Regions from separate parts of the Allobosea sp. MMO-172 genome, predicted to be linked through region 4. Evidence: riboswitches for the same ligand, from Rfam matches in the RefSeq annotation. Region 4 holds a riboswitch; each other region holds the start of a gene.
The links. A riboswitch is a leader RNA that binds a small molecule or an ion and turns the genes downstream of it on or off. The one in region 4 is predicted to bind cobalamin.
Positions count from the first base shown of each region.

Region 1: linked by a shared signal. The riboswitch ahead of WFK61_RS20910 (CbtB domain-containing protein) and the one ahead of WFK61_RS09455 (TonB-dependent receptor plug domain-containing protein) in region 4 are both predicted to bind cobalamin.
Region 2: linked by a shared signal. The riboswitch ahead of WFK61_RS18760 (ABC transporter substrate-binding protein) and the one ahead of WFK61_RS09455 (TonB-dependent receptor plug domain-containing protein) in region 4 are both predicted to bind cobalamin.
Region 3: linked by a shared signal. The riboswitch ahead of WFK61_RS12380 (ribonucleoside-diphosphate reductase subunit alpha) and the one ahead of WFK61_RS09455 (TonB-dependent receptor plug domain-containing protein) in region 4 are both predicted to bind cobalamin.

Region 1 covers NZ_JBBCUM010000016.1:17,720-22,169, forward strand. The annotation lists gene cobW (cobalamin biosynthesis protein CobW) at 1-247, opposite strand, end outside; gene WFK61_RS20900 (DUF1636 domain-containing protein) at 252-641, opposite strand; gene WFK61_RS20905 (CbtA family protein) at 652-1,392, opposite strand; gene WFK61_RS20910 (CbtB domain-containing protein) at 1,405-1,581, opposite strand; cobalamin riboswitch at 1,619-1,804, opposite strand; gene cobU (bifunctional adenosylcobinamide kinase/adenosylcobinamide-phosphate guanylyltransferase) at 1,987-2,505, shown strand; gene cobO (cob(I)yrinic acid a,c-diamide adenosyltransferase) at 2,505-3,113, shown strand; gene WFK61_RS20925 (TetR/AcrR family transcriptional regulator) at 3,378-3,998, shown strand; gene WFK61_RS20930 (acyl-CoA dehydrogenase family protein) at 3,995-4,450, shown strand, end outside.
Region 2 covers NZ_JBBCUM010000013.1:61,214-65,663, forward strand. The annotation lists gene WFK61_RS18750 (ABC transporter ATP-binding protein) at 1-297, opposite strand, end outside; gene WFK61_RS18755 (FecCD family ABC transporter permease) at 294-1,337, opposite strand; gene WFK61_RS18760 (ABC transporter substrate-binding protein) at 1,334-2,371, opposite strand; cobalamin riboswitch at 2,585-2,796, opposite strand; gene WFK61_RS18765 (mandelate racemase/muconate lactonizing enzyme family protein) at 2,832-4,010, opposite strand; gene WFK61_RS18770 (M81 family metallopeptidase) at 4,022-4,450, opposite strand, start outside.
Region 3 covers NZ_JBBCUM010000007.1:72,827-77,276, reverse strand. The annotation lists gene WFK61_RS12395 (AtuA-related protein) at 1-247, opposite strand, end outside; gene WFK61_RS12390 (acyclic terpene utilization AtuA family protein) at 252-1,586, opposite strand; gene WFK61_RS12385 (LysR family transcriptional regulator) at 1,657-2,550, shown strand; cobalamin riboswitch at 2,735-2,934, shown strand; gene WFK61_RS12380 (ribonucleoside-diphosphate reductase subunit alpha) at 3,038-4,450, shown strand, end outside.
Region 4 covers NZ_JBBCUM010000005.1:75,420-79,869, reverse strand. The annotation lists gene WFK61_RS09470 (autotransporter domain-containing protein) at 1-1,262, shown strand, start outside; gene WFK61_RS09465 (globin family protein) at 1,270-1,686, shown strand; gene WFK61_RS09460 (invasion associated locus B family protein) at 1,683-2,285, shown strand; cobalamin riboswitch at 2,336-2,536, shown strand; gene WFK61_RS09455 (TonB-dependent receptor plug domain-containing protein) at 2,657-4,450, shown strand, end outside.

The DNA of each region.
Region 1 (4,450 bases), on a different contig from region 4:
AGCCATTCGGCAGCTCGACCACGTCCTCGTCGCTGCATCCGGCGATGCCGCAGCCCTTCAGGAACTCGCCGTCGAAGCCGAGATCGCCGAATTCGTTGACGAGCACGGCGAGCTTCTTGCCCTGCGCATTCTCGAGGAGGTGACGTACCAGCGTCGTCTTACCGGCGCCGAGGAAGCCGGTGATGATGGTGCAAGGCGTCTTGCTAAGTGACGTCTTGCCCAGGTTCGCGGTCTGCGGAGCGTTCATGATGTCATCCTTGCTGGCGCGCCGGCAAAGGCGGCACGCGCGCGACCACGCCCTTGCGGAAGGACTGCGGCCGCTCTTTCCAGGGAACGATGCCGTTGGCGCTGGCGGCATAGGCCTCCGCGGCGCCGACGATCTCGTCGAGATGGGTGTCGGTGTCGAGATCGCCGATCAGATAGGTCCATTTGCCATCGGCGCTGAGCGCGATGGTGCAGGGCCGCTTGCAGACGGCGAGGCATTCGACGGGCAGCACGGGGATCGTGCTGCCCTTGGCTGCAAGCTGCGCGGCGAGCCGCTCGGCCAGCGCCAGTCCGGGTTGGTCGTAACCCTCCGGGAGATCGGCGCGGGCACGGCGGCAGGCCGTGCAGACATGGATGGTGAGGTCGCCCTCGGACATTGGCTTGCCTTCAGGCTTCGGCGGCCCGGCGGCTCGCCCGGGGCCAGAGCACGCCGGCCATGAAGGCGGTCACGAGCCAGAGCGCGGCCTGGATGCCGAGCGAGAGCGACGCGAAATGCGCGGCGACCTCGGCCGGCACCTTGCTCTCCGGCGCGGCCGGATGCGGGGCGCCGACGACATGCGGCAGCAGGATCAGGACGACCGCCACGAGCTTGAGCCAGGGCTGCTCGAAGCGCAGGAACAGGAAGAGCCCGGCCGCGGTGGCGACGGCGGTCCACAGCCACCAGAGCTGGCGCTGCTCCAGTGCGGCGGAAGCCGCACCCGGCAGTTCCGGCGCGAGCCCCATGGCAGGCGCGAGCCCGAGCGCGAGAAAACCGCAGGCCCCCCAGACGAGGGCGCTGCGCTGGTCGATCGTATCGCCGGCTGCGATCATGCCCGCCAGCAGCAGCGCCGCGAAGCCGATCGCCGTCGCGATCGTCACCGCGCTGGTGAGGAGCGTGCGCTGGAGGCCGTCCTGGGGCTTCCACTCGGCATGGTCGTGGCCGGGTGCGTCGCCGGCAGGGCCATGCGCGAGGATGATTTTCGCCTCGCCGTCGAAGGCGGCGAGCGTCGGAGCCTGCAGGCGCAGCGCCGCCTCATAGGTCTCGGCCTTGAGGATGAGCGGGGTGGTGGTGACATGCTGCAGGGCGGCGACGATCAAGCCAGCCAGAAGCCCGGCCAGGATGCTGACCGTGAGAACACGCGTGACCATGGATGCTTTCCCTCAGTGGCAGGGAAAGGCGAGGCCGTGACGGGTGTCGTGCGCGGCGTTGTGGACATTGGTCGAGGCCGCGAAGCCGGTCGTGTAGATCAGCGCGACGCCGATCACGAGCGCGGCGGCGACCGCCTTGACGCGTTCCGAAACGCTGAGCGTGGGTGTGGAAACCGAAGCGGTGTTCATAGGCGTTCTCCGTGGCCGCCCCGCCGGCAGCCGGTTGGATCTCTGCGGGTCGACGGCAGGTCTCCTGGCTCGCGGATTTGGCGCCCTGTGCCGCCTTCCCGGAGCTTGCGCTCCAGTGGCCGATGGCGAAGGACATCCGCTTACAGTTGCGGGGGCAGCCGCGGTCTCGCACCGCGTTCCCTTTTCACCTCCTCGCGGAGGCACCGTCACGGATCATCATTAGCCATCGCCGTGTTGCTGTGCAATGCAATGCGCGATCTTCTTCTTCGTGAGCCCTCATCCTGAGGAGCCGCGTCAGCGGCGTCTCGAAGGATGCTCCAGTTCCCTCCAGAGCCTCCTGGATCATCCTTCGAGACGGCCCTTCGGGCCTCCTCAGGATGAGGGCTCAGGAAACACAGTGATGCGATGCCGAACGACATTTCCCATCTCACCCTCGTCCTCGGCGGCGCCCGCTCCGGCAAGAGCCGCCATGCCGAGGCGCTGATCGAGGCGCTGCCGGCACCCTGGGCCTATATCGCGACGGCGCAGGCCTATGACGACGAGATGCGGGAGCGCATCGCCGAGCACCGCGCCCGCCGGCCGGCCGGCTGGCAGACGGTCGATGCGCCGCTCGATCTGGCCGGCGCGATTGCCGCCCAGCCGGCGGGCCGGCCGATCCTGGTCGATTGCCTGACGCTCTGGCTCACCAATCTGATCCTGGCGGAACGCGATACCGCTGCCGCCCGCGAGGGCCTGATCGCCGCCTGCGAGCGTGTCTCCGCGCCGCTCGTGCTGGTCGGCAACGAGGTCGGCCTTGGCATCGTGCCGGAGAACGCGCTGGCCCGCCGCTTCCGCGACGAGGCCGGGCGATTGCATCAGGCGCTTGCGGCGCGTGCGGCCAGCGTGGTCTTCATGGTCGCCGGATTGCCGATGCGAGTGAAGTGATGATCGACACTGAAGATGCCGCCCGCCACAAGGCCAAGATGGAGAAGCGCAAGGCGGTGCAGGACGCCGAAGTCGCCTCCAAGACGCTCGAAAAGGGCCTGCTGATCGTCAATACCGGCCCCGGCAAGGGCAAGTCGACGGCGGCCTTCGGGCTGATCCTGCGCGCGCTCGGCCATGGCTGGCGCATCGGCGTGGTGCAGTTCATCAAGGGCGCCTGGTCGACCGGCGAGCGCAAGGCATTGGAGGCCTTCGGCGATCAGGTCTCGTGGCACAGCATGGGCGAAGGCTTCACCTGGGAGACGCAGGACAAGACCCGCGACATCGCCGCCGCCGGGCGCGCCTTCGCCAAGGCGCAGGAGTTGATGGCCGATCCGGAGATCAGCCTGCTGGTGCTGGACGAGCTCAACATCGCCCTGCGCTACGACTATCTGCCGCTCGCCGAGGTCGTCGCGACGCTGGTCGCCCGCCGGCCCGACCTGCACGTCGTCGTCACCGGCCGCAACGCCAAGCCGGAATTGATCGAAGCCGCCGATCTCGTCACCGAGATGACGCTGGTGAAGCACCATTTCACGGCAGGCGTGAAGGCGCAGCAGGGCATCGAGTTCTGAAAGCCCGCTCTGTGCCTCGGTGGCATTGGGTCATCCCGGACGCAGCGAAGCGGAGATCCGGGATCCATTCCGGAACCTGCACGAAAGGCGTTCCGGCATAGATGCCGGGTCAAGCCCGGGACGACCAAGTATGGGCCAGCACCCCTCCCGTTGCGATACGCCATCCTCGATGTGGAGCGATCACCTCGACCGACTCATCCACTTGACGATAATCGACCCGGTCTTCAAATTGAATCTGAATTCAAATTCAATTTGAGAGTGTCCATGACCGGTACGCAACCGAGACAACCCCGCAAGGCCGGCAAGCGCGAAGCGATCCTTGCCGCGGCGCGTGGCATCGTCGCGGAGGTCGGCTTCCACGAAACCTCGATCGCTACGGTCGCTGCCGCCAGCGGCGTCTCGACCGGCAGTGTCTATTCGTATTTCGCCTCGAAGGCCGAGTTGATGGCCGAGATCGCCGCGGCCGTGTCGTCGCGCGAGTTGGCCGTGCTGCGCGAGATCGCCGCGAGCGACGCGCCCGTCACTGAGCGTTTGACCGCTGCGGTCGAGGCTTTCGCTCGCCGTGCCTTCGCCAATCGCCGCCTCGCCTGGTCGATGATCGCGGAGCCCGCCGACCCGGCCGTCGACGCGACGCGGCTCGACTATCGTCGCGAGATCGCCGGCATTTTTCGCGCGCTGGTCGTCGAAGGTGAAGGGCAGGGCGCGTTCCGCGCGGTCGATCCCGATGCCGCCGCAGCGATGATCGTCGGCGGCTTCATGGAGGCGCTGATCGGCCCGCTCTCGCCGGACCGCCCGATCACACCCGAGCGTGGCCGCGAGATCGCGACGGCGCTGGCCGATCTCTCCCTTGCCGCGCTGATTTCCCGAGAAGGACAGGCCGCATGACCACGCTCGATGCCTACGGCTACGATACCCATGAAGTGCTGAACCAGGCGCCGGCACTGGCGGATTACGACGCCTTCGCCGCCGATCCGGCGCTCGGGTCGATCCTCGATGCTTTCGGTGCCGGCTGGTTCCGTGAGCAGGCGAGCGTGGTCGGCGGCCATGTCGGGTCGAAAGCGGTGCAGGACTTGGCCCGGCAGGCCAATCGCAGCCTGCCGGAACTGCGCACGCATGACCGCTGGGGCCGGCGCGTCGACCAGATCGAGTTCCATCCCGCCTGGCACGAGTTGATGGGGCTCGCCATGCGCGACGAGTTCCATTCGCTGTGCTGGACGAAACCGCGCCCCGGTGCGCAGGCGGCGCGCGCGGCGGTCTCCTATCTCTGGAACCAGGGCGAGAACGGCATCTGCTGCCCGCTCGGCATGACCTATTCGGCTATTCCCGTCCTGCAGCGC
Region 2 (4,450 bases), on a different contig from region 4:
GAGGCGGACGACATCGCAGACGGAGAGCTGGATGTCCGTCGTCGCCTGCTGTTCGACGAAAGCGAGGCGGCGGGCGAGCTCACGGCGCGGCACGGCGGCGATGTCGTTGCCGTCGAGCGTGACGACACCGCTCGCGACATTGCGCAACCGGCAGAGCAACCGGAGCAGGCTCGACTTGCCGGAGCCGTTGGGGCCGATCAGGCCGAGCACCCGGCCGGGCGCGGCTTCCAGCGTCACGCCATCGACGATGATCCGGCCGCCGGCACCCCAGCGAACCTCGCGGGTCGCGAGCGTCATGCCGGCCTCCGGGCGCGATAGAGGATGAGCGCGAAGACCGGCGCGCCGAACAGCGCCGTCACCACGCCGATTGGCAGAATCTGCTGCGGGATCAGGATGCGGGAGAGGATGTCCGCGAGGATCATGAAGATCGCGCCGATGACGAGGCAGGCCGGCAGCAGGCGGGCATGGCCGGAGCCGACGAGAAAGCGCGCGGCATGAGGGATGATCAGCCCGACGAAGCCGACCGTGCCGACGATCGACACCATCACCGCCGTCATCACCGCCGTGGTAGCGAAGAGCACGACCTTGACCCGCGTGACCGCGACGCCGAGCGAGGCCGCGGCGTCGACGCCGAAGGCGAAGGCATCGAGCGCCTTGGCGTGCAGCATGCAGATGCCGAAGCCGATGAAGGCGACCGGCGCCGCCATCCAGATGTCGGGCCAGCGCACGCCGCCGAAATTGCCGAGCAGCCAGAACATGACGCCGCGCGCCTGCTCGGCGCTGGCGAGCGTCGTGACGATCGTCGCGGTCGCGGCGTTGAAGAGCTGCGAGGTGGCGACGCCGGCGAGGATCACGCGATCGCTCGCCCCGCCCGCCCCTGCCGCCAGCAGGGCGACGACGACAAGCGCGGCGCAGGAGCCGATGAAGGCGCCGGCCGAGACCGAGAGCACCGCGCCGCCGATGCTGATGCCAAGGATCAGCACCGCGACGGCGCCGGTCGAGGCGCCGGCCGAGATGCCGAGGATATAGGGCTCCGCCAAGGGATTGCGCAGCAACGCCTGCAGGATCGCGCCCGACAGGGCGAGCGCGCCGCCGCATAACCCAGCCATCAGCGCGCGGCTCAGGCGATAATCGAAGATCACGCCCTGCTGGATCGCGCTGACGGGAAAGTCGAGATCGAACAACCCATTGCCGAGCGCCTTCAGCGCCGTGTCCAGCGGAATGCGCATCTCGCCGATCGTCACTGCCAGCGCGACCGAAAGGATCAGCGCCAGCAGCGAGGCCAGCGCGATCGCGATCCGCGCCGGCCAGTTCGGCCCGTGGGCGGCGTGGCTCAACGCGAGATACCGAAACCGGCGATCGCCTTGGCGAGGGTCTCGATGCCGTCGACCGTGTCGAGCCCGGCGCGGGTCGCGCCGACATCCATGATGACGACGCGGTTGTTCCTGACCGCATCGAGCTTGCTGGCGACCGGGTCGGTCTTCAAGAACTCCAGCTTCTTCTCGATATCGTCGGCCGGGAAGCGGCGCCGATCCATCTTCACGGTGACGATCACGGCCGGGTTGGCGGCGGCGATACTCTCCCAGCCGACCAGCGGCCATTCCTCATTGGTCGCGATGATGTTGCGGGCGCCGAGCTTGGACAGGATATAGGCAGGCACGCCGTTCTTGCCGGCCATGAAACCGTCGCCCTTGATGTCCTTGCTGGAGAACCAGACGACGACCGGCACGTCCTGCGCCTTGAGCTTCGCGACCTGCTCGACGGCCTTGTCCTCGCGCGCCTTGAGCTCGGCGACGAGCTTCTCGGCCCGGTCGGCGACGTCGAAGATTTCGCCGAACTCGCGGATGTTGCGATAGACCAGATCCATCGTGAACATCTGGGTGCGCACGCCGTCGCCGGCGCCGGAATTGTCCTTGCCGACGCAATCGGTCGGGGAGACGTAGGCCGGCACCTTGACCTTGGCGAACTGGTCGCGCTTGCCGACGATGCCGTTGGGCCCGACATGCCATTCGAACATCGCGGTGACGAGATCGGGCTCCTGCGCCAGCACGGCCTCGAAGCTCGGGTCGTTGTCGGCAAGGCGCTTCACCTTGGCATTGACGGCCTCATAGGGCCTGGCCACCGGCGAGAACCAGACCGCCGTGCCGACGACGCGGTCGCCGAGGCCGAGCGCGTAGAGGATTTCCGTCTGGGTCTGGCCGATCGCGACGACGCGCTTGGGCGCGGCGTTGAAGGTGATCGTTTCGCGGCAATTCTCAAGGGTCAGCGGATATTTCGTGGGCGCCGCAGTGGCCACACCAGCCGCCAGAACGCCGAAAAACGCGGCTGCCGAGAGACGGAGCAAGGAATTGAACGGGCGCGCAGCCGGCATCGAGATCATCCGAGATGCAACAATGTTGCATTTCTGATAGGGTGTGCGGCAGGCAGCCGTCAAGCCGCCCTGAGCGGCCTGTGTGGTGGTCTTCGTGAACATGGACTTCATCGCTCCCCGAGATGACGGCCGGGGCAGCTTGGGCATGTGAGACGGAGGGCCGGTCACGCGGACCGCCATCGACACACAGCTCCGGAACACCCCGTCCGAAAGACGTCTTCGACGACCGGGGCAGGTCTCCTGGCTCGCGGGTCAATGCCGCTTCCGCCCGGCCTTCCCGGCGCGTCGGGCGCCAGTGGACGATGGGGGGAGAGCTCGCCGCTTACAGTTGCGGGGGCAGCCTCGGCTTTGATGCGGGTCGCATCTCACCGAATTCCCTCTTAGCTCCGGGAGCAAACCGGAGAACCTCGATCGGCGCACACCCTATAAGGGCGCGGCGCGCCGTCAAGCGGACATCGCGTCAGAGGCTCGGCGTGCTGTAGAGCCGCTTGCCGCCGACCGAAATCTCGACCTCTTGCAGATAGCCACGCAGCGCCGTGGTCGCGACCGCGATGCCGAGGCCCGGCGCATCGGGCGCCGCGACCTGCCCGTTCGCGTCGCGCTCCAGATGATTGGCGGAGATCGCCGTCGCGAGCGGCTTCGGCATCGCCGGATATTCGCAGATCTCATGGCCGGCCAAGCCGGCATAGGGCTGGAGCGAGGCCGAGAGCGCCAGATGCGAGGTGAAGGTGTGGTTGACGAAGGTCACGCCCTTGGCGACCGCGTAATCCGCCACGGCCTTGGACGGGCCGATGCCGCCGATGCGGCCGCAATCGATCTGGACATAGCCGATACCGCCATACTCGATGAGCTGCCGCGCCATCGACTCGTTATGGGCGCCCTCCCCGCCAGCCAGCCGGACCTTGCCGCTGCGCCTGGCGAGCGCGCCATAGGCTTCGAGCGCACTGGCGTGGAACGGCTCCTCGAACCAGAGCACATTCGCCTTTTCCATCGCAGGCAGGCGGGCGGCGGCGCGTTCGACATCCTCGATGAAGATCTGGCCGGTATCGACCAGCAGGATGCCGTCCTGCCCCAGCCCCTCGCGGGCGGCGACGAAATGCTCGGCATCGGCCGCGACACTGCCCCGGCCGATCGGCCCCCAGCCGAACTTGGCGGCGCGGAAGCTGCGGCTGCGGGCATCGCGGGCGCGTTCGAGGGTTTCCTGCGCCGTGTCGCCGAACAGGACCGAGGCATAGGGTGTCTTCGGATGGCTCTTTGCATAGCCGAGCAGGCGCCAGACCGGCTCGGAGCGCATCTTGCCGAGGATGTCCCAGAGCGCCATCTCGACGCCGGAGAAGGTATGCGGCGCCTGCAGCAGGTCCATCGAGTTATAGGCGACCGCAGCGGCGATGCGGGCGATATCCTCCGCGCTTTCCAGATTCTGGCCGAGCACTGAATCGGCGACCGGCCGGCAGACGCCATGCGACATCGGGCAGATGAAGGCGGCGATGGAGGGCAGCGGCGCCGCCTCGCATTCGCCCCAGCCGACATGGCCGCCGGCGGCGACCCTGACCAGCAAAGCATCCTGGCTGCCATCGGCCTCGTCGGTGACGACGGGCATGGCGAGATAGAAGAAATCGACGGCCTCGATCCTGGGCACAGGTCTTCTCCTCACAGTTCGTAGATCGTGGCGCGGGGCGCGAAGGTGACGCCCTCGTCGAGCGGATAGATCGGCCGGGCGCAGATGGTGTGGCCAAGGCTTTTCAGGTTCGCGGAGGTCGCGCCGGGCGCGTCGATGTTGAAGTTCCGCGCGCACCACTGGTCGAACATGTGGAACTCGGTGTGGGGCGACTTCACCACGATCAGGTCGAAATCGGTCGGGTCGATGCCGTTGGCGTAGTACATCGCGCGGTCGAACAGGCTGACCGAGCGGCTCATGACGACGACTGTGACATTGTCCCAGGTCAGCACGGCGGTAGGTCCCGCGCTGAGCGGCGCCTTCATCGTCTCCAGCGCCGCCTCGCCGTCCGAGAGCAATTTGACCTTGGCCTTGACCTGCATCGGCGGGAAGCGCGCCGGATCGATCGAGCCGCCGAGCGC
Region 3 (4,450 bases), on a different contig from region 4:
GCGCCAGCGAGCGCGTGACGCCGCCGCCGAGCGCGCCTTTCATGACGAAATTCAGGGCGCCGAGCTGCGGAAGCTCGTAACGGGTGACCGGGCCCGTCACGATGCCCGCGAAATGCGCGGCCACGCGCGCGGCCGTAATCTGTTCGGCGATGAGGGGATAGTCGGCTTCGTCGAAGGCGATGACCGATATGGTCGAGACATTGCCTTTGTCGCCGGTTCGGGAATGCGCGATCTGGCGGAGCTTCATCGCGTCAGGCCTCGAAAATGCTGAGCTGTGTCTGGACGAGGCTTTCAGGCACCAGGGCCGAGGCGATCGCGACGACCTGTCGGACCGATTTCGACACGCCTCCGCCGCCTGCCGGGCCGTTGGTGTAAAGCGCCTCGACCTCGTTGCCGATCGCCACCGCATCGGCCGCCGCTCCGGTGCGCGCCGCCACGCGCAGGCGGACTTCGTAGGGAGCACCGCCCTGCGACAGCGCGGCGCCGTGCAGCGCATCGACGCCGATCAGGTCGAAACGAACCTCCGTCATCGGCACGCCGGTGAGCGCCAGCCGTTCGCGCACGATCTCGAGCGCCAGGCGGCCGCGCTCGACGGCTCCCGTCCCGGCATAGGAAATCTGGCCCTCGCCGACACAGCCGTCGACATAGCCGACCGAGACCTTGAGCAGGCCGGTCCGCGCCGCACCGTTCCCGCCATCGACCGCAACCCGGTCAGGCCCGACCGCCCGCACACGGACCTGCGAGAAATCCGCCACGACATCGGGCTGCAGGTAACGCACCGGGTCCTCGATCTCGTAGAGGAGTTGCTCCTTGACCGTGGCGGTCGTGACGGCGCCGCCGGTCCCTTCGAGCTTGGTCACGATGAGATCGCCGTTCTCGGAGACCTCGCCGATCGGAAAGCCGAGGCGCGCCAGTCCCGCGACATCCTTCACGCCCGGATCGGCGAAATAGCCGCCGGTGATCTGTCCGGCGCATTCGAGCAGATGCCCGGCCAGCACGCCCTTGCCGAGCTTTTCCCAATCGTCCTTAGCCCAGCCGAAGGAATGGATCAGCGGTCCCAGGAACAGCGCCGGATCGGCCGCACGCCCGGTGACGACGACATCGGCACCCGCCGCCAGCGCCTCGACGATCGGACCCGCACCGATATAGGCATTGGCGGAGACGATGCGATTGTCCAGGTCGGCCAGCGTGCCGCCTTCCAGAAGCGAGAGCGCGCTGCCGCTTATGGCTGCGAGTACATCGTCGCCGGTCACGGCCGCGACCTTCAGGCCAGCGAGGCCTAGCCGGCGCGCGACATCGCGAACCCGTTCCGCAGCCGCCAGTGGGTTGGCCGCGCCCATATTGGTGATGATCCGTGTGCCGTTCTTGCGGCAGGCAGGGAGAACAGCAGACATCCGCTGCTCAAGCAGGACATCGTAGCCCTTGTCCGAATCCGCGAGACGCGCCTGCTGGGCAAGCGCTATCGTCCGCTCCGCCAGGCATTCGAAGACGAGATAATCGAGATGCCCGTGGCAGGCCAATTCGACGGCGGGCTCAATCCGATCCCCCGCGAAACCTGCCCCGGCACCGATCCTGATGGTTCGCATCCGGCAAGGCTGGAGCCAGCGCGACCATCAATCAATTGAAATGGTTCAATCTCTGCAATAGCATTTTACTATGGATCTCAATCTCCGCCAGATCAGGGCTTTCGTGGCCGTCGCGCGGTTGGGTAGCTTCACCCGTGCCGCGGCGCTGCTGCATGTGGCGCAACCCACCTTGACCGTGCAGATCAGGAAGCTCGAAGAGGCCCTTCGCGTCAGGCTGTTCGACCGGAACTCGCGCTCGGTCGCGCTGACGCAGATGGGGCGCGATCTTCTCCCGGTCCTTGGCCGGCTCGTCCAGGATCTGGATGGTGTCATTGCCGAGGTTCGCAGCCACGGAGCCGGCTATCAGGGCCTGATCAAGATCGCCGCGCTGCCCACCGCCGCCGCCGCCCTGCTGCCGAAAGCCATCGCTTCGTTCCGTATCGCGCACCCGGGCGCCAATTTCCGCATCCGCGACGTGATCGCCCGGCGCGTCCTGACCCTGGTCGAAGCGGAAGAGGTTGATATCGGGGTCACGGGTGGGCCGACGAATGCAATCGATGTCGATGTGCTGCTGACGATCGAAGATCGCATGCATGTCGTCTTTCCGCAGGCTCACGCCCTCGCTGAGGCGCAGCTCGTCACCCCTGACCTGCTGATGCGATACCCGCTGATCATGATGGATCCCGATACCAGCGTCCGCGCCGTGGTCGAGGCCGGTTTTCATGCCGCGGGGCTGATCCCGCGCCCAGCGGTCGAAGTGACCTATATGATGACGGCCGTAGGGATGGTGCAGGCCGGCCTGGGCATCGCGATCCTGCCTTCATCGGCCAAGGAAATCGATGCCTATCCGATGATCCGGTCGCGCATGATCGAGGCAGCAGGGTTCGAGAGGCAGATCAGTCTCGTGAAGAAGGGCGGCCGAACCTTGTCCCCGCTGTCGGCCCTCTTCGTCGGTCACCTCCGCGAAATGGCGGAGAATAAGTGATGCCGCGGTGTCGTGGCTTCCCCATCACGTGACGACACAGGCGATGCCCGGTTCCGCGCCATGTACCAACGCCAGCAATCGGTGCTGCGCGCTCGCTGCCAACCACAGGCTCCGACAAGTAGCAGGTCCGAAGAGCGGAGTGGACGATCGTGGACAAGTTATTGACTCTCGCTGCTCAGCTCACACAAGATGTTGTGGTCACGGTCCTTCAGCTCATCGAGTCGAAGGCTAAGAGGGAAGTCGGTGTAACGCCGACGCTGCCCCCGCAACTGTAAGCGGTGAGCCACCGCCCCAACGTTGTCACTGGAGCCGATTGGCTCTGGGAAGACGGGGCGACGGCGATGACCCGCGAGCCAGGAGACCTGCCGCGACCCTAGTATTCGTCCACGGGCGGGGTGTCCCGGTGGTGCGCTGACAGGCCGCCACCGTGCGCCTTTTCAACGCAACCGCTCTGGCCTTTGCCCCCAACATCTTGGGGTTGATGCCGATGTCTCTTTCTCTCGAAGCCGAACGGCCTTTGCCGGCGCCGCTGGGTGCCGAACCTGTTTCTCCGCCGCGCGCTGCTGCGGCGGAGCCCGGCTACCAGCTGATCCGCCGCAATGGCGCGGTGACGCCCTTCGCCCCCTCGAAGATCGCGGTCGCGCTGACCAAGGCCTTCCTCGCGGTGGAGGGCGCCAGCGCCGCCGCGTCCCGCCGTATCCACGATGTCGTTGCCGACCTCACCGAGCAGGTCGTGTCCGGCCTGACCCGCCGCGCCGCGACCGGCCGCACCTTCCACATCGAAGACGTGCAGGATCGGGTCGAGCTCGCTTTGATGCGCGGCGAGCATCACAAGGTCGCCCGCGCCTATGTGCTCTATCGCGCCGAACGCGCGCAGGAACGAGCGAGGGCGCAAGCCGAGGCGAAGCCGGCTGCCGCTGCGGCGCCGTCGCTTCAGATGAAGCTCACCGATGGCACGCTGGTTCCGCTCGATGCCGCCCGCCTCGACAAGGTCGTGCGCGAGGCCTGTGCCGGGCTCGACGGCGTCGCGGCCGAGCCGATCCTGACCGAAACCCGCCGCAATCTCTATGACGGCATTTCGCTCGACGAACTGGCACTGGCACCGATCCTGGCCGCGCGCACGCTGATCGAGAGCGAGCCGAACTATTCGAAGGTCTCGGCCCGCCTCCTGCTCGACAAGCTCCGCCGCGAGGCCCTGAGTTTCGTCCATGGCCATGCCGAGCAGGCGACGCAGGAGGAGATGGCGGCCGGCTACGGCGACTACTTCACCGCCTATCTCAAGACCGGCATCGAGAACGAGCTGATCGATCCCGAACTCGGGCGCTTCGACATCGCCCGCATCGCGGCGGCGCTGAAGCCGGAGCGCGACCTCCAGTTCGATTATCTCGGCTTCCAGACGCTCTACGACCGCTATTTCCTGCATGTCCGTGGCAATCGCTTCGAGCTGCCGCAGGCCTTCTTCATGCGTGTCGCCATGGGCCTCGCCATCCGCGAGATCGACCGCGAGGGCAGGGCGATCGAATTCTATAACCTGCTCTCGTCCTTCGATTTCATGGCCTCGACGCCGACCCTGTTCAATTCGGGCACGCTGCGTCCGCAGCTCTCCTCCTGCTTCCTGACGACGGTCGCCGACGATCTCGACGGCATCTTCAAGGCGGTGAAGGACAACGCGCTCCTCGCCAAGTACTCGGGCGGGCTGGGCAATGACTGGACGCCGGTGCGCGGTCTCGGCGCCCATATCAAGGGGACGAACGGCGAAAGCCAGGGCGTGGTGCCCTTCCTCAAGGTCGCCAACGACACCGCCATCGCCGTCAACCAGGGCGGCAAGCGCAAGGGCGCGGTCTGCGCCTATCTCGAAACCTGGCATGTCGACATCGAGGAATTCCTCGATCTTCGCAAG
Region 4 (4,450 bases):
TCCTCACAGCGGCGGGTGGGCTCGCCGGCACCTTCACCGGCGGCGTCAGCTCCAATCTCGCCTTCCTCGACCCCTCGCTCAGCTACGACGCCAACAACGTCTACCTGACGATGGTCCGCAACGGCCTGAGCTTCCGGAATGTCGGCCTGACCTGGAATCAGGTCGCTACGGCCGGTGCCGCCGAGAGCCTGGGCGCCGGCCACGCCGTCCACAACGCGGTGCTGAGCCTCTCGGCCGGCCAGGCCCGCAATGCCTTCGACCAGCTCTCGGGCGAGGTCCACGCCTCGGCCCGCACGGCCCTGATCGAGGACAGCCGCTTCCTGCGCAGCGCCGTCAACGACCGCCTGCGCGCGGCGTCCGGCGGCGTCGGCGCCGCCCAGGGCGACGCCGTCACCTATATCGACGGCAAGCCGGTCCCCGTCCGTCCCGGAATCGACCGCCTCGCCGTCTGGGGCCAGGGCTTCGGCTCCTGGGGCCATAGCGATGGCGACGGCAACGCGGCGAAGCTGGAGCGCAGGACCGGCGGCTTCTTCATCGGCGCGGATGTCCCGGTTCTCGATCGCTGGCGCCTCGGCGCGGTCGCCGGCTACAGCCGCAGCCATTTCGAGGTGAAGGACCGGCATTCGTCGGGCACGAGCGACAACTACCATCTCGGCCTCTATGCCGGCGCCAACTGGGGCGCGCTCGCGCTGCGGACCGGCGCCGCCTATACGTGGCATGACATCGAGACGAACCGGGCCGTCAGTTTCCCCAGCTTCAACGATCGCTTGAAGGGTGACTACGGCGCCGGCACGACGCAGCTCTTCGGCGAGCTCGCCTATGGCTTCGCGATGGGCGCCACCCGCTTCGAGCCCTTCGCCAACCTCGCCTATGTCAACCTGCACACGGACGGTTTCAGGGAGCGCGGCGGCGCGGCGGCGCTGGCCGGCACGGCTGCCGATACCGATGCGGTCTTCGCCACGCTGGGCCTGCGCGCCTCGACCACCTTCACGCTCGGCGGCGCGGCCCTGACGGCGAAGGGCATGCTCGGCTGGCGCCACGCCTTCGGCGACGCGACGCCGCTCGCGACCCTGCGCTTCGCCGGCGGCGGCAGCCCCTTCGGCATCGGCGGCGTGCCGATCGCCCGCAATGCGGCGGTGATCGAGGCCGGGCTCGACTATGCGATCTCGCCGAACGCCTCGCTCGGCATCAGCTATGGCGGCCAGTTCGGCTCCGGTCTCGCCGACCATTCCGCCAAGGCCAATCTCCATGTCAGGTTCTGAGGGCGCCATGGATCATCGTTCCCGCTCCCTCATCCTGACGAATATCGTGGGGCTGTTTCCGATCGCCGAGCAGGCGGATGCGATGTTCGCCAACCGGCTGCTCGAAACCTACCCCGAGGTCTACCGGCTCTTCGCCCTGGAGCTCGGACCGCAGGAGCGAAGCCTCGTCCTGACGCTGCGACTGCTGTTCGGGAACTCCCGGCACTTCGGAGAAGTCCTGCCGATCGTGCAGGAACTCGCCCGCTCTCACAGGATCGGCCGCCTGATCGAGCCTCACTATCAGGCGCTGGCCGAGACACTGATCTGGACGCTCCGGCGCAGCCTCGGCCCCGGCTTTACGATCGAGGCGGAGCGTGCCTGGCAGCGCGCGCTCGACGGGCATCCGGAGCCGGCGCCTGCGGCCGGCCGAAAGGCCGTCGCATGACCAGCCACCGCCTCCACATCCTCGGTTCCGTCGTTCTCATGGCGCTCGCCGGCTCCAGCCACGCCGCCTCGGTCGCGCCCCGTAAGGGTGAGCCGGCGCCGCAGCGAATCGAAACGGCACAAGCCCCCGCACTGGGGCAGGCGGCCGCGGCCACATTGCCCGGCGGTGCTTCCTCGCTGAACGAGACCTACAAGGACTGGCGCGTGGCCTGCGCCCAGCAAGGCAGCGCCAAGCGCTGCGTCCTCAGCCAGGCCCAGGCGCAGCCGAATGGCCAGCGCGTCCTTGCCATCGAGCTGAACCCGGTGACCGGCAATGTCGTCGCCGGGGTGCTGGTGCTGCCATTCGGATTGTCGCTTGAATCCGGCATCGCCTTCCAGATCGACGAAAAGCTGGCAGCGCAGCCCATGCGCTTCCGCACCTGCCTGCCGAGCGGCTGTCTCGTCGCCGTCAGCTTCGATGCGCCGACCGTCGTGGCGCTGCGGACGGGCACGGCGCTGAACATCAAGGCGACGGCCGATAGCGGCGCCGTGGCGCCGTTCTCGATCTCGCTCCAGGGCTTCGCCACCGCGCTCGATCGGGCGGCGATGTTATCGCGTTGATAGCCCGGCGCCGGTGGCATCGTGGCGTTTGACGCTGCCACATTTTCGCCTTAACGCTCGCTGCGACGGTTCCCTCACGGGATCAAAAGGGAACGCAGTGCGGATGGCCTGGCCATTCTATGCTGCGGCTGCCCCCGCAACTGTAAGCGGCGAGCCTCATCGCCATACGCCACTGGGACCTCGGCCCTGGGAAGGCGGCGACGAGGCCACGACCCGCGAGCCAGGAGACCTGCCGTCAGTCGTGGTCACACGCGAACACGTTCGGACGGGGTGTTTCGATCGCTGCTCGACTGTCTGCCCCCTGAATCGGGGCGAACGGGAGATCGCGTTCGCGGTGACGTGCCACAGACGTCAACGCCCGAGGTCTCATCGTGTTCGTTCCCAGCAAAGCCGCACAGCGCGGCTCATCTTCCGTTTTCGCATTGTCTCTGGCCGCCGCCGGCGTGCTGCTCTGCTTGCCGGCCCATGCACAGGCGCCCGGCAGCACCGTCGAGCTCGACCAGATCGTCGTCAGCGCGACCGGCACGCCGCGGCCGGCACGCGAGATCGCCAGCTCCGTCACCGTCATCACCGCGCGGGAGATCGAGCAGCAGCAGCGCCGCACCCTGCCCCAGGCGCTTGCCACAGTCCCCGGCCTCAACATCGTCCAGATCGGCGGGCCAGGCGGCCTGACTTCGGTCTTCATGCGCGGTACCAACTCGAACCACGTCAAGGTCCTGATCGACGGCATCGAGGCCAACGATCCCTCGACGCCGAACCGCGCCTTCGACTTCGGCTCGATGCTGACCGACGATATCGAGCGCATCGAAGTGCTGCGCGGGCCCCAGAGCGGCCTCTATGGCGCCAATGCGCTCGGCGGCGTGATCTCGATCACCACCAAGCGCGGCGACGGGCCGCCCAAGGTCACGGCGCGAGTCGAGGCCGGCTCGCACGGCACCTTCAACCAGGCGGCCGGTTTCAGCGGCGGCGACGACCGCTTCAATTACGCCTTCAACCTCGCCCATACCCGCTCCGATTCCACGGATTCGGTGCCGCCCCAGCTGATCCCGCCGGGCGTGAAGGTGAGGCCGAACACCTATGACGCCTACACCTATTCCGGGCGCCTCGGCTTCGCGCTGACCGACACGCTGAGCGTCAACTGGGCCGGCCGCTATACGGACGGGCAGTTCCGCTCGGCCTATGACAGCGGCTTCCCGAGCAAGCCGACGCCCTACCGGGCGCTTTCGAACTACGCTCAGGCCTTCACCCGCGGCGAAGTGGTCTGGGATCCGTTCGGCGGACGCTTCGTCAACCGCTTCGGCGTCTCCTATTCGAACCAGGACCGCTCGAACCGCTCGCCGAACGCCTTCGGCATCCTCGGGCGACCGACGGAGAACCTCGGCGAGCGCACCAAGGTCGACTGGCGCGGCGATTTCGAGATCGCCAAGGGACATATGCTGATCGGCGGCCTGTCCTATGAGCGCGAACGGCTGGAGTCGACCAGCCTCACCGCCTCCAACGGCAACAAGGCGGGCTATCTCGAATACCAGGGCAACATCGCCGACCGCTTCTTCGTCGCGGCCAATATCCGCCACGACCATGACGACAGCTATGGCGGCCACACCACCTACCGCGTCGCCCCGGCTTATATCGTCCCGGGGACCGAGACCAAGCTGAAGGCGAGCTACGGCACCGGCTTCAAGGCGCCGACGCTGAGCGAGCTCTTCATCGACTACAGGCCGGGCTTCAACTTCTTCGGCAACCCGAACCTGAAGCCCGAGGAAAGCCGCGGCTGGGACATCGGCTTCGAGCAGCCGCTCTTCGACAAGCGCCTGCAATTCGGGGCGACCTGGTTCCAGAACGATATCGAGAACCTGATCGTCACCAACACCGCCCGCAACTCCTACGCCAACATCGGCAAGGCCGAGACGAAGGGCGTCGAGGCCTTCGCCGCGCTCGAAATCTCGCCGCAGCTGCGCGTCCGGGGCGACTACACCTTCACCCTCGCCAAGGACGAGATCGGCCGGCAGGAGCTGCTGCGCCGGCCCCGCCACAAGGCGAGCGGCACCATCACCTGGACCCCGATGGAGAAGCTCAGCCTGTCGGCGACGCTGATCTATGTCGGCCCCTGGGTCGACGGGAACCGCGACTTCTCGACCCCGCGGCTGAAGGCGAGCGGCGCCACG